2 regions of the Listeria sp. SHR_NRA_18 genome follow, and region 1 is predicted to be linked to the other one. Evidence: predicted binding sites of a transcription regulator. Region 1 holds the regulator's gene; the other holds the start of a gene.

Evidence for each region. Region 1 encodes LexA, which represses DNA repair genes until DNA is damaged. Its sites were predicted from a motif close to CGAACATATGTTCG; they were not measured.
Region 2: uvrB (excinuclease ABC subunit UvrB) is a predicted target of LexA. The motif match lies at 2,326-2,339, and genes of this name have one in related genera.

Annotation. Positions count from the first base shown of each region.
Region 1 is NZ_QPKR01000001.1:458,552-462,989, reverse strand. It holds gene glnA (type I glutamate--ammonia ligase) at 1-68, shown strand, start outside; gene DUK53_RS02310 (IS1182 family transposase) at 217-1,914, shown strand; gene lexA (transcriptional repressor LexA) at 1,876-2,490, opposite strand; gene yneA (cell division suppressor protein YneA) at 2,651-2,980, shown strand; gene mscL (large conductance mechanosensitive channel protein MscL) at 3,057-3,512, shown strand; gene DUK53_RS02290 (DUF896 domain-containing protein) at 3,534-3,767, shown strand; gene tkt (transketolase) at 3,931-4,438, shown strand, end outside.
Region 2 is NZ_QPKR01000008.1:177,469-181,906, forward strand. It holds gene DUK53_RS12870 (heavy metal translocating P-type ATPase) at 1-798, shown strand, start outside; gene DUK53_RS12875 (hypothetical protein) at 941-1,324, shown strand; gene DUK53_RS12880 (HD domain-containing protein) at 1,347-1,997, shown strand; gene DUK53_RS12885 (CsbA family protein) at 2,019-2,261, shown strand; gene uvrB (excinuclease ABC subunit UvrB) at 2,442-4,418, shown strand; gene uvrA (excinuclease ABC subunit UvrA) at 4,425-4,438, shown strand, end outside.

The sequences.
Region 1 (4,438 bases):
TTGAATGTGATATGTTTAGAACCGCGGTTCACCAATGGGAACGTGATCAATATATGGAAATATATTAATATGTAAACTAAAAAGAGGATGGGACAAAAGTTGATTAGTATCAACGGATGTTCCATCCTTTTTTTGTATATAGAAATAAGTACACAAAAATAGCACGCTTTGTTAAAATTAAAGTACCAACCAAAACCCAACAAAGGAGTGCTATTTATGTATATCAATTATAACATGGACCAATTAATTCTTCCAATGGATTTAGAAACAATGATTCCTGAAAATCATGTGTCACGAACGATTCATCAACAAGTAGAGGAGATTCCAGAAGTAGCAATTCAAAATTGGCAAAGGGCAGAAGGCCGTCAAAGCTATCATCCAAAAATGATGCTCAAAGTTATTCTTTATGCGTATTCCCAAGGCGTGACCTCCGGTCGGAAAATAGCGTCTATGACGCAAGAAAATATTCCGATGATGTGGCTAGCGGGGCAACAAGCCCCAAGTTATCGCACGATTAATCGCGCCCGAATTTCTCCCCATTTTGATACGCTGTTAAAAAATATGTTTATTTCTTTTCATGCCTTTGCGCTCAAACAACAACTTATTTCAGGTGAAAAAATATATGTAGATGGAACAAAGATAGAAGCAAACGCCAACAAGTATAGCTTTGTTTGGCGAAAATCATCGGAACGGTTCCATGCAAGTCTACAAGAAAAAATAGGCACCCTTTACGAAGATATGAAGCGCCAAGTCGCATTAGATATGGAGAAAGATGAGAAAGAAGATTTTTCAATCGTGCAGTTGGAGCAATTAGATCAAGTGCTTTCTGAAACGATTGAAGCCATTGATACCAGCCTCTGTGAGGCTGATAGTGTCGAACAAAAAGCCTTAAAACAAGAGAAGCGGATGTGGACCAAACAACAAAAACAATTACAACGCGATTATTTACCAAGGCTACAAAAGTATCAGACGCATTTTCAACAATTTGGTGATCGGAATAGCTTTTCTAAAACAGATAGAGATGCGACCTTCATGCGAATGAAAGAAGATCACATGCGAAATGGACAATTAAAAGCAGGGTATAATGTTCAAATTGCCACGGAGAATCAATTTACCTTGCATTGTGCCATTTTTCAACGTCCCACAGATACGCGCTGCTTTCTTCCCTTTTTATCTTCATATGAAAAGCAATTAGGGAACCTTCCAAATTACATCGTCGCAGACGCTGGTTATGGTGGAGAAGAAAATTATAAATATCTATTAGAGGAAACCAATAGCCTGCCTATCATGCCCTATACGATGTACCGAAAAGAACAAAAACGCTCGTATAAGAAAGATAGGATGCATCGAGATCACTGGGAATACCGCGCAGCGGATGATTTTTTCATTTGCCCGAATCAGCGAAAAGTCAACTTTCAGCGGTATGCGTATCGGACAGATCGCTATGGCTACGTGCGTGATTTTAAAGTCTATGAATGCGAAGACTGTTCCGATTGTCCTTTGCGTGCAGTATGCACAACTGCTAAATCAGGACAGAATCGAAAAATTTACTATAATCCTGTTTGGGAAGAACTAAAAAGTCGAGCAAGACGAAGCCTCACATCCGAAATAACTTCTGCCATCTATCGGCAACGAAAGATAGATGTAGAACCAGTTTTTGGGCATGTGAAGGTTCTTTTGGGGTTCACTCGTTTCCGTTTACGAGGGCTTCCAAAAGTAGCGACCGAAGCCAATCTCTACTTCATGGCTAATAATATGCGAAAACTGGCACGCCTCGCGTGCCTAAATGGAAAAAATACGTATCAAAAATCTAAATGCAGATTTTTGATACGTATTTTTCTAGGTCAGAGAACCTTTTGTCTCAGATCCTTTTGTTTAGCGAATATCTCGGTACAAGCCAATGACTTTTCCTAAGATGGTAACATTTCTTAAAAGAATTGGCTCTAAAGCATCATTCTCTGGCTGTAAACGGAAATGGCTAGATTCTCTAAAGAACCTTTTGCAAGTAGCTTCGTTGTCATCCGTCATTGCGACAACGATTTCGCCATTATTAGCGGAATTCTGTTGTCTTACAATCACTTTATCACCATTAAGAATACCTGCATTAATCATACTTTCGCCATCAATTTCTAGCATAAATATCTCTGTTTCACCATTTGCCATATATTCAGGTAAAGGGAAGTATTCATCAATATTTTCAACAGCTGTAATAGGTATGCCTGCTGTCACTTTACCAATAATAGGAATATTAATAACGTTTGGTGCTGCGATATCATCTTCCAAAGATAGGATTTCAATAGCTCTAGGTTTAGTTGGATCCCGGCGAATGAGCCCTTTTCCTTCAAGTCGTGCTAGGTGACCGTGGACTGTGGAGCTAGAGGCTAAACCAACTGCTTCACCGATTTCACGCACGGAGGGTGGATAACCCTTGTCTTTTACTTCGGACTTGATAAAGTCGTAGATATCTTGTTGCCGTTTGGATAATTTCATTTGTTTCACCCCGTTCACTCTTTCATTACTTCTTTATTAATCCCAGTATATCAAAGATTTTTTAGATATGCAAACAATTGTTCGTTTTTTTATTGACATAACAGAACGAGTGTTCTATAATGAATAAAAAGCGAACGTATATTCTTTTGGAGGGATAAAGATGACTTTAAAATCTATTTGGGATCGGTATTATATTGCGATTATATTTATTATTACGTGTTTTGTTTTAGGTTTAGTATTAATGTTTGTGACAGTTAATCAGGCAAATTCTGATTATAATGAGGTCTATGTTGCTAGCGGGGATTCGATTTGGAGTTTAGCGGATGAGTACGCTGGTGATTATAAAATGAGCAAACAAGAGTTCGTAGCATGGGTCGAGAAAGAGAACCAGATAATCAACGGTAAATTGACAGCGGGTGAGACAATCACAATACCAGTTAAGAAAGGTAACACAGATATAGATCACTCTATTCAATTAGCAAATGAGTAAATAGGACACAATGCTTTAAAAACCTCTGCTTTTCATGTAAAATAGTCGTTGATAATGAACAAGAAGGGGTTTTTCGATGTTTAAAGATTTTAAAGCATTTATTTCGAAAGGAAATGCATTAGGTATGGCAATTGGTATTGTCATTGGCGCTGCGTTTACAAGTATTGTGAACTCGCTTGTAAATGATATTATCATGCCTCCATTAGGGCTACTAGTAGGTAATGTAGACTTTACGAATCTATTTATCAGCTTAAATGGGACACATTACGATACACTAAAAGCTGCTCAAACTGCCGGAGCACCAACGATAAATTACGGTTTGTTTGTCAATAATGTTATCAGTTTTCTTATTATTGCTTTCTCGGTTTTTTTGATTATTAAAGTGGTAACAAAATATATTCCACTAGAACCGAAAAAGCCTGCTACGAAAGAGTGTCCTTATTGTTTGTCTGCTATTCCAGAGAAAGCGAGTAAATGCCCACAATGTACATCGGACTTGACTCAAGATGAGGAATCAGGATTATCAGTATAATAGTAAACAAGGAGGAACATAATGTTAGAGAAAGCGAAAATAGATCGAATTAACGAATTGTCGCACAAGAAAAAAGCAGGTACGATGACTGTTGATGAGAAGCTAGAACAAGAGGCACTTCGTCAAGAGTATATCAAGTCCTTTCGAAATCAAGTTCGTGATACGATTGAGCACACGACATTCATCGATCCGAATGGTGATGATGTAACGCCTGAAAAAATAAAACGAAAACGTGACGAGCGAAATAAGCTGTGAAGGAACTGGAGGGATTGATATGTCTCTCCATTTCTTTATATTCAATCGAACATTATCGATCATTTTAATGCATTTGTAAACAATTAGATATTTTTTAGTTGTGTAATAGTCTAGAAAGGATTATTATAGAGAGTAGTGACTAAAACAAGAGAGGATGTTTCATTTGTTTGATAAAACGGATCAATTAGCAATTAATACTATTCGAACATTATCGATCGACGCAATTCAGAAAGCCAATTCTGGTCATCCAGGATTACCAATGGGGGCTGCCCCAATGGCGTATGCATTATGGTCTAAAGTACTGAAGGCCAATCCAGCTAATTCACACTGGTTTAATCGCGACCGCTTTGTTCTTTCTGCAGGCCATGGTTCTATGTTGCTTTACAGCCTGTTACACCTTAGTGGCTATAAATTAGGATTAGAGGATTTGAAGCAATTCCGTCAATGGGATAGCAAAACACCTGGTCACCCTGAGGTTCATCATACGGATGGTGTAGATGCGACAACCGGTCCACTTGGACAAGGCATCGCGATGGCTGTTGGTATGGCGATGGCAGAAAGACATTTAGAAGCAATGTATAATAAAGATGGATTCCCAGTTGTGGATCACTATACATATGCATTATGTGGTGATGGCGATTTAATGGAAGGTGTGGCATCGGAAGCTGCTT
Region 2 (4,438 bases), on a different contig from region 1:
GCAGCAATCATCGCTCGCATCGGTGCGGTTGATGCAGAAATGGACAATTTAACAACGGTCGGCGGAAAAGGACTCATCGGCACATTCGAGGGCAAGCAATATTTCTTGGGCAATGAGCAACAAATCCCAGAATCGAGTTGGACAGACGCGGCTAGAACAGACGTTAACGCATTGAAAGAAGCAGGCTATACGGTCGTTATTACCGCATCAGAAACCGCGATTCTCGGCATGTTTGGTATTCAAGATGCTTTGCGCAAAGAGAGCAAGCAACTCGTGACCCAGCTCCATCAAGCAGGTATGACCAATATCATCATGCTAACTGGCGACCACGAAAAAACCGCTGAAAAAGTAGCAAAAGAAATCGGCATCGACCACTACTACGCCAGTTTGCTACCAGAAGATAAGCTGACAAAAATCGGCGACCTTCAAGCCCAAAACGGCAGTATTGCAATGGTTGGCGATGGCATCAACGACTCCCCAGCCCTTGCAACCGCAGACCTCGGCATCGCGATGGGGAAAGGAACAGACAGCGCGATTGAAGTAGCAGATATCGTACTCATGCAAGACCATTTAGGCAAATTACCAATCACCGTAAAAATTGCTAAAAAAGTAAGGTTCGTCGTAGGATTCAATATCGCCTTCGCGTTAGGCCTCAAAATCGTGGCGCTCCTACTCGCGCTAACAGGCTATCTAACTCTATGGATGGCAATCATGGCAGATATGGGCGCTACCATCGTCGTAACCATCTTTGGACTCTCCATCTTATTCCGAAGTAAAGTCGAAAAAGAAATCAAATAAGCAAGCAAAAACAAGGAGTAGCAATGCTTCTTGTTTTTCTTGAAATAAACCGATAAACCGCATACCATCAAGTGTTTTAGGTTGCTATCAACACGTATCCTCGTTATACTAGTAAAAAAAGAAAGCCATTTGGGGGAAGAACATGAAGCAACTATCTAATAGCAAAAAAATTATCGTTATTTTAGGCATCATAGCTCTACTCGCCGTCTCTGTTGCAGCAGTGATGTTCAACGATGACCTAATATCCGTCATCATCATTTCCATCGTCCAATTCATTTTGATCCAAGCGGTTTGCTATGTCGGCATTTATTCCGTTATGAAAGTTGGCGTCACACGCGGGCACAAATTATTCACATGGGGAATCTTGACGACACTTATTTTTATGGGACTCATCTATATTTTTGCAGCAGACAATTTCAGACAATATTCGGCGGCTATTATCGCCTTACTTGGCTTTAGTTCAGCGTTAATTATGCGTGAAGTAGAAAACACGCATCCAGATAATAAAAAACAAGAAGAACAATGAGAACAATGAGGAGTGAAACAAAATGGGAATCCATCAATATTTTCGTAGTTTATCAGATTTAGAGAATATTTATCGCTGTCCAGGCAAGTTCAAATACCAAGAACACTCAGTCGCGGAACACTCATTCAAAGTCACCCAAGTTGCACAGTTTCTAGGCAATGTAGAAGAGCAAGCTGGACAAACCGTCAATTGGCGCGCCTTATATGAAAAAGCGCTGAACCACGACTATCCAGAACTGTTCATTGGAGATATCAAAACACCCGTCAAATATGCGACCGCAGAACTCCGCGAAATGCTATCCGAAGTAGAAGAAACGATGACGCGAAACTTCATTAACAATGAGATTCCGAAAGAGTTTCAAGCCATCTATCACGTGTTGCTTAAAGAAGGCAAAGACGACACGCTAGAAGGCCAAATTTTGGCGGTGGCAGATAAAGTAGATTTACTCTACGAATCATTCGGCGAAATCCAGAAAGGCAACCCAGAGCCGACCTTCACTAAAATTTACAGCGAGGCATTAGAAACCATTTACCAATTCCGCGACATGAACTGCGTCCAGTACTTCTTACGTGAAATATTGCCAGATCTACTCGCCGAAAAAGGGATTGAAAAAACAGATTTACCAGCTTTAACAGATGAAATCAAAGCACGCGTTTTAAAAGCAGACAGTTAAAAAAGAGGGAGAGCGAAGCCTATGTGGGATCAGCTAATTTCGGCGTTAATTTTTCCAGGATTGTTGGTTATTATATTATCTCGAATGACGTACCAACGCTTTGTAGGTTTAGGACTCACCGTGATTTTAATAGCTGTTTCCGCTCGCATGGGTTTCACGAACACCTGGTGGCTCATATGTTTAGACGCGATTTCGATGACCATCGGGTTCTTCCTAGCAACACGAATGCTTGGCAAGTTGCGTCAAGCAGATAAAGAAGCGTAAAAAAGACGCGTATTATGATGAAAAGGCTTTGCTTAACGGCGGAGCCTTTCGTGTTACACGGATGCGAAAATATGTTCGCTTTTTGCTAGCGGATTTAGTCAGATTATGATAAAATGAATACAAGTGATGAGTCTGGGATTTGCCTAGACTCACTTTCGTTTTGCTAAAGGAGGAAAAAAGGTGAAGGATACATTTCAACTAGTTTCGAAATATACGCCACAAGGGGACCAACCGAAAGCAATCGAGAAATTGGTTGCGGGCCTTAGAAGTGGTATAAAACATCAGACCTTACTTGGAGCAACGGGAACGGGGAAGACGTTTACGGTTTCTAATGTGATTCAAGAAGTTAATAAACCAACGCTCGTCATTGCACACAATAAGACTTTGGCAGGGCAATTATATAGTGAATTCAAAGAGTTTTTTCCGAATAATGCGGTAGAGTATTTCGTGAGTTACTATGATTACTACCAACCGGAAGCTTACGTACCGCAAACAGATACGTTCATAGAGAAGGATTCCAGTGTGAACGATGAAATTGATAAATTGCGACATTCTGCAACAGCATCCTTGTTTGAGCGGCGTGATGTCATTATCATAGCCAGTGTTTCCTGTATTTATGGCTTGGGTTCGCCGGAGGAATATGGTGCTATGCTCGTTTCCTTACGACCTGGAATGGAGATTAGTCGCGATCAGTTGTTGCGCGATTTAGTAGAAATACAGTATGATCGCAATGATATTGATTTCCAGCGCGGTCGTTTTCGTGTCCGTGGCGATGTGGTAGAGATTTTCCCAGCATCCCGTGATGAACACTGTATGCGTGTGGAGTTTTTTGGTGATGAAATTGAGCGAATTCGTGAAGTAGATGCGTTGACGGGTGAAATCATCGGGGAGCGAGAACACGTTTCTATTTTCCCAGCATCCCACTTTGTGACGCGCCCAGATATTATGAAGAAGGCAATCGTGAATATTAAGGCGGAGCTCGAGGATCGCTTGAAAGTATTGCGTGCTGACAATAAGTTGCTAGAGGCGCAACGTTTGGAGCAACGTACGAATTATGATATTGAAATGATGGAAGAGATGGGCTATTGTTCAGGCGTTGAGAACTATTCACGTCATTTAGGCTTGCGAGAAGCTGGTTCTACACCTTATACTTTGCTAGACTTTTTCCCAGACGATTTCCAAATAGTAATTGATGAATCCCATGTCACGATGCCGCAAATTCGAGGTATGTACAACGGGGACCAAGCGCGTAAACAAATGCTAGTAGATCATGGTTTCAGGCTGCCCTCGGCGTTGGATAATCGTCCATTACGCTTGGAGGAATTTGAGAAACATGTCAATCAAATTATGTACATCTCAGCGACACCAGGACCGTATGAACTGGCTTTAAATCCGGATGTGATTCAACAAATCATTCGTCCTACCGGTCTTCTCGATCCGATTATCGAAATTCGACCAATCGAAGGACAAATTGATGATTTGATAGATGAAATAAATGAGCGTATTAAGAAGAATGAACGCGTCCTGATTACGACGCTGACGAAAAAAATGTCAGAGGATTTGACGGATTACTTGAAAGAAACGGGTATCAAGGTACAATACCTGCATTCAGAAGTTAAGACGTTGGAACGGATTGAAATCATCCGAGACTTGCGACTAGGCGTATATGATGTACTTGTCGGAATCAACTTACTGCGTGAAGGAATCGATATACCGGAGGTTTCATTAGTTACGATTCTTGATGCAGACAAGGAAGGTTTTCTTCGCTCTGAGCGTTCTCTCGTTCAAACAATCGGTCGTGCCGCGCGTAATCAGAATGGTAAAGTTATTATGTACGCAGATAAGATGACCGACTCGATGAAATTTGCGATTAGCGAAACAGCGCGTCGCCGTGAAATACAAGAGGCTTACAATTTAGAGCACGGCATTACTCCACAAACGATTATTAAAGACGTTCGAGGTGTCATCGCCGCAACAACTGCTGCTGAAACAAGAGAAGCTGAGCACTTGAAAGACCTTAGCAAGATGAACAAGAAAGAGCGAATGGCATTTATCGAAGAATTAGAACATGAAATGAAAGATGCGGCAAAAGCACTTGACTTTGAACGTGCAGCGCAACTTCGCGATACCTTACTCGAGTTAAAAGCGGAAGGATGATTAGAGTTGGAAAAAGATAA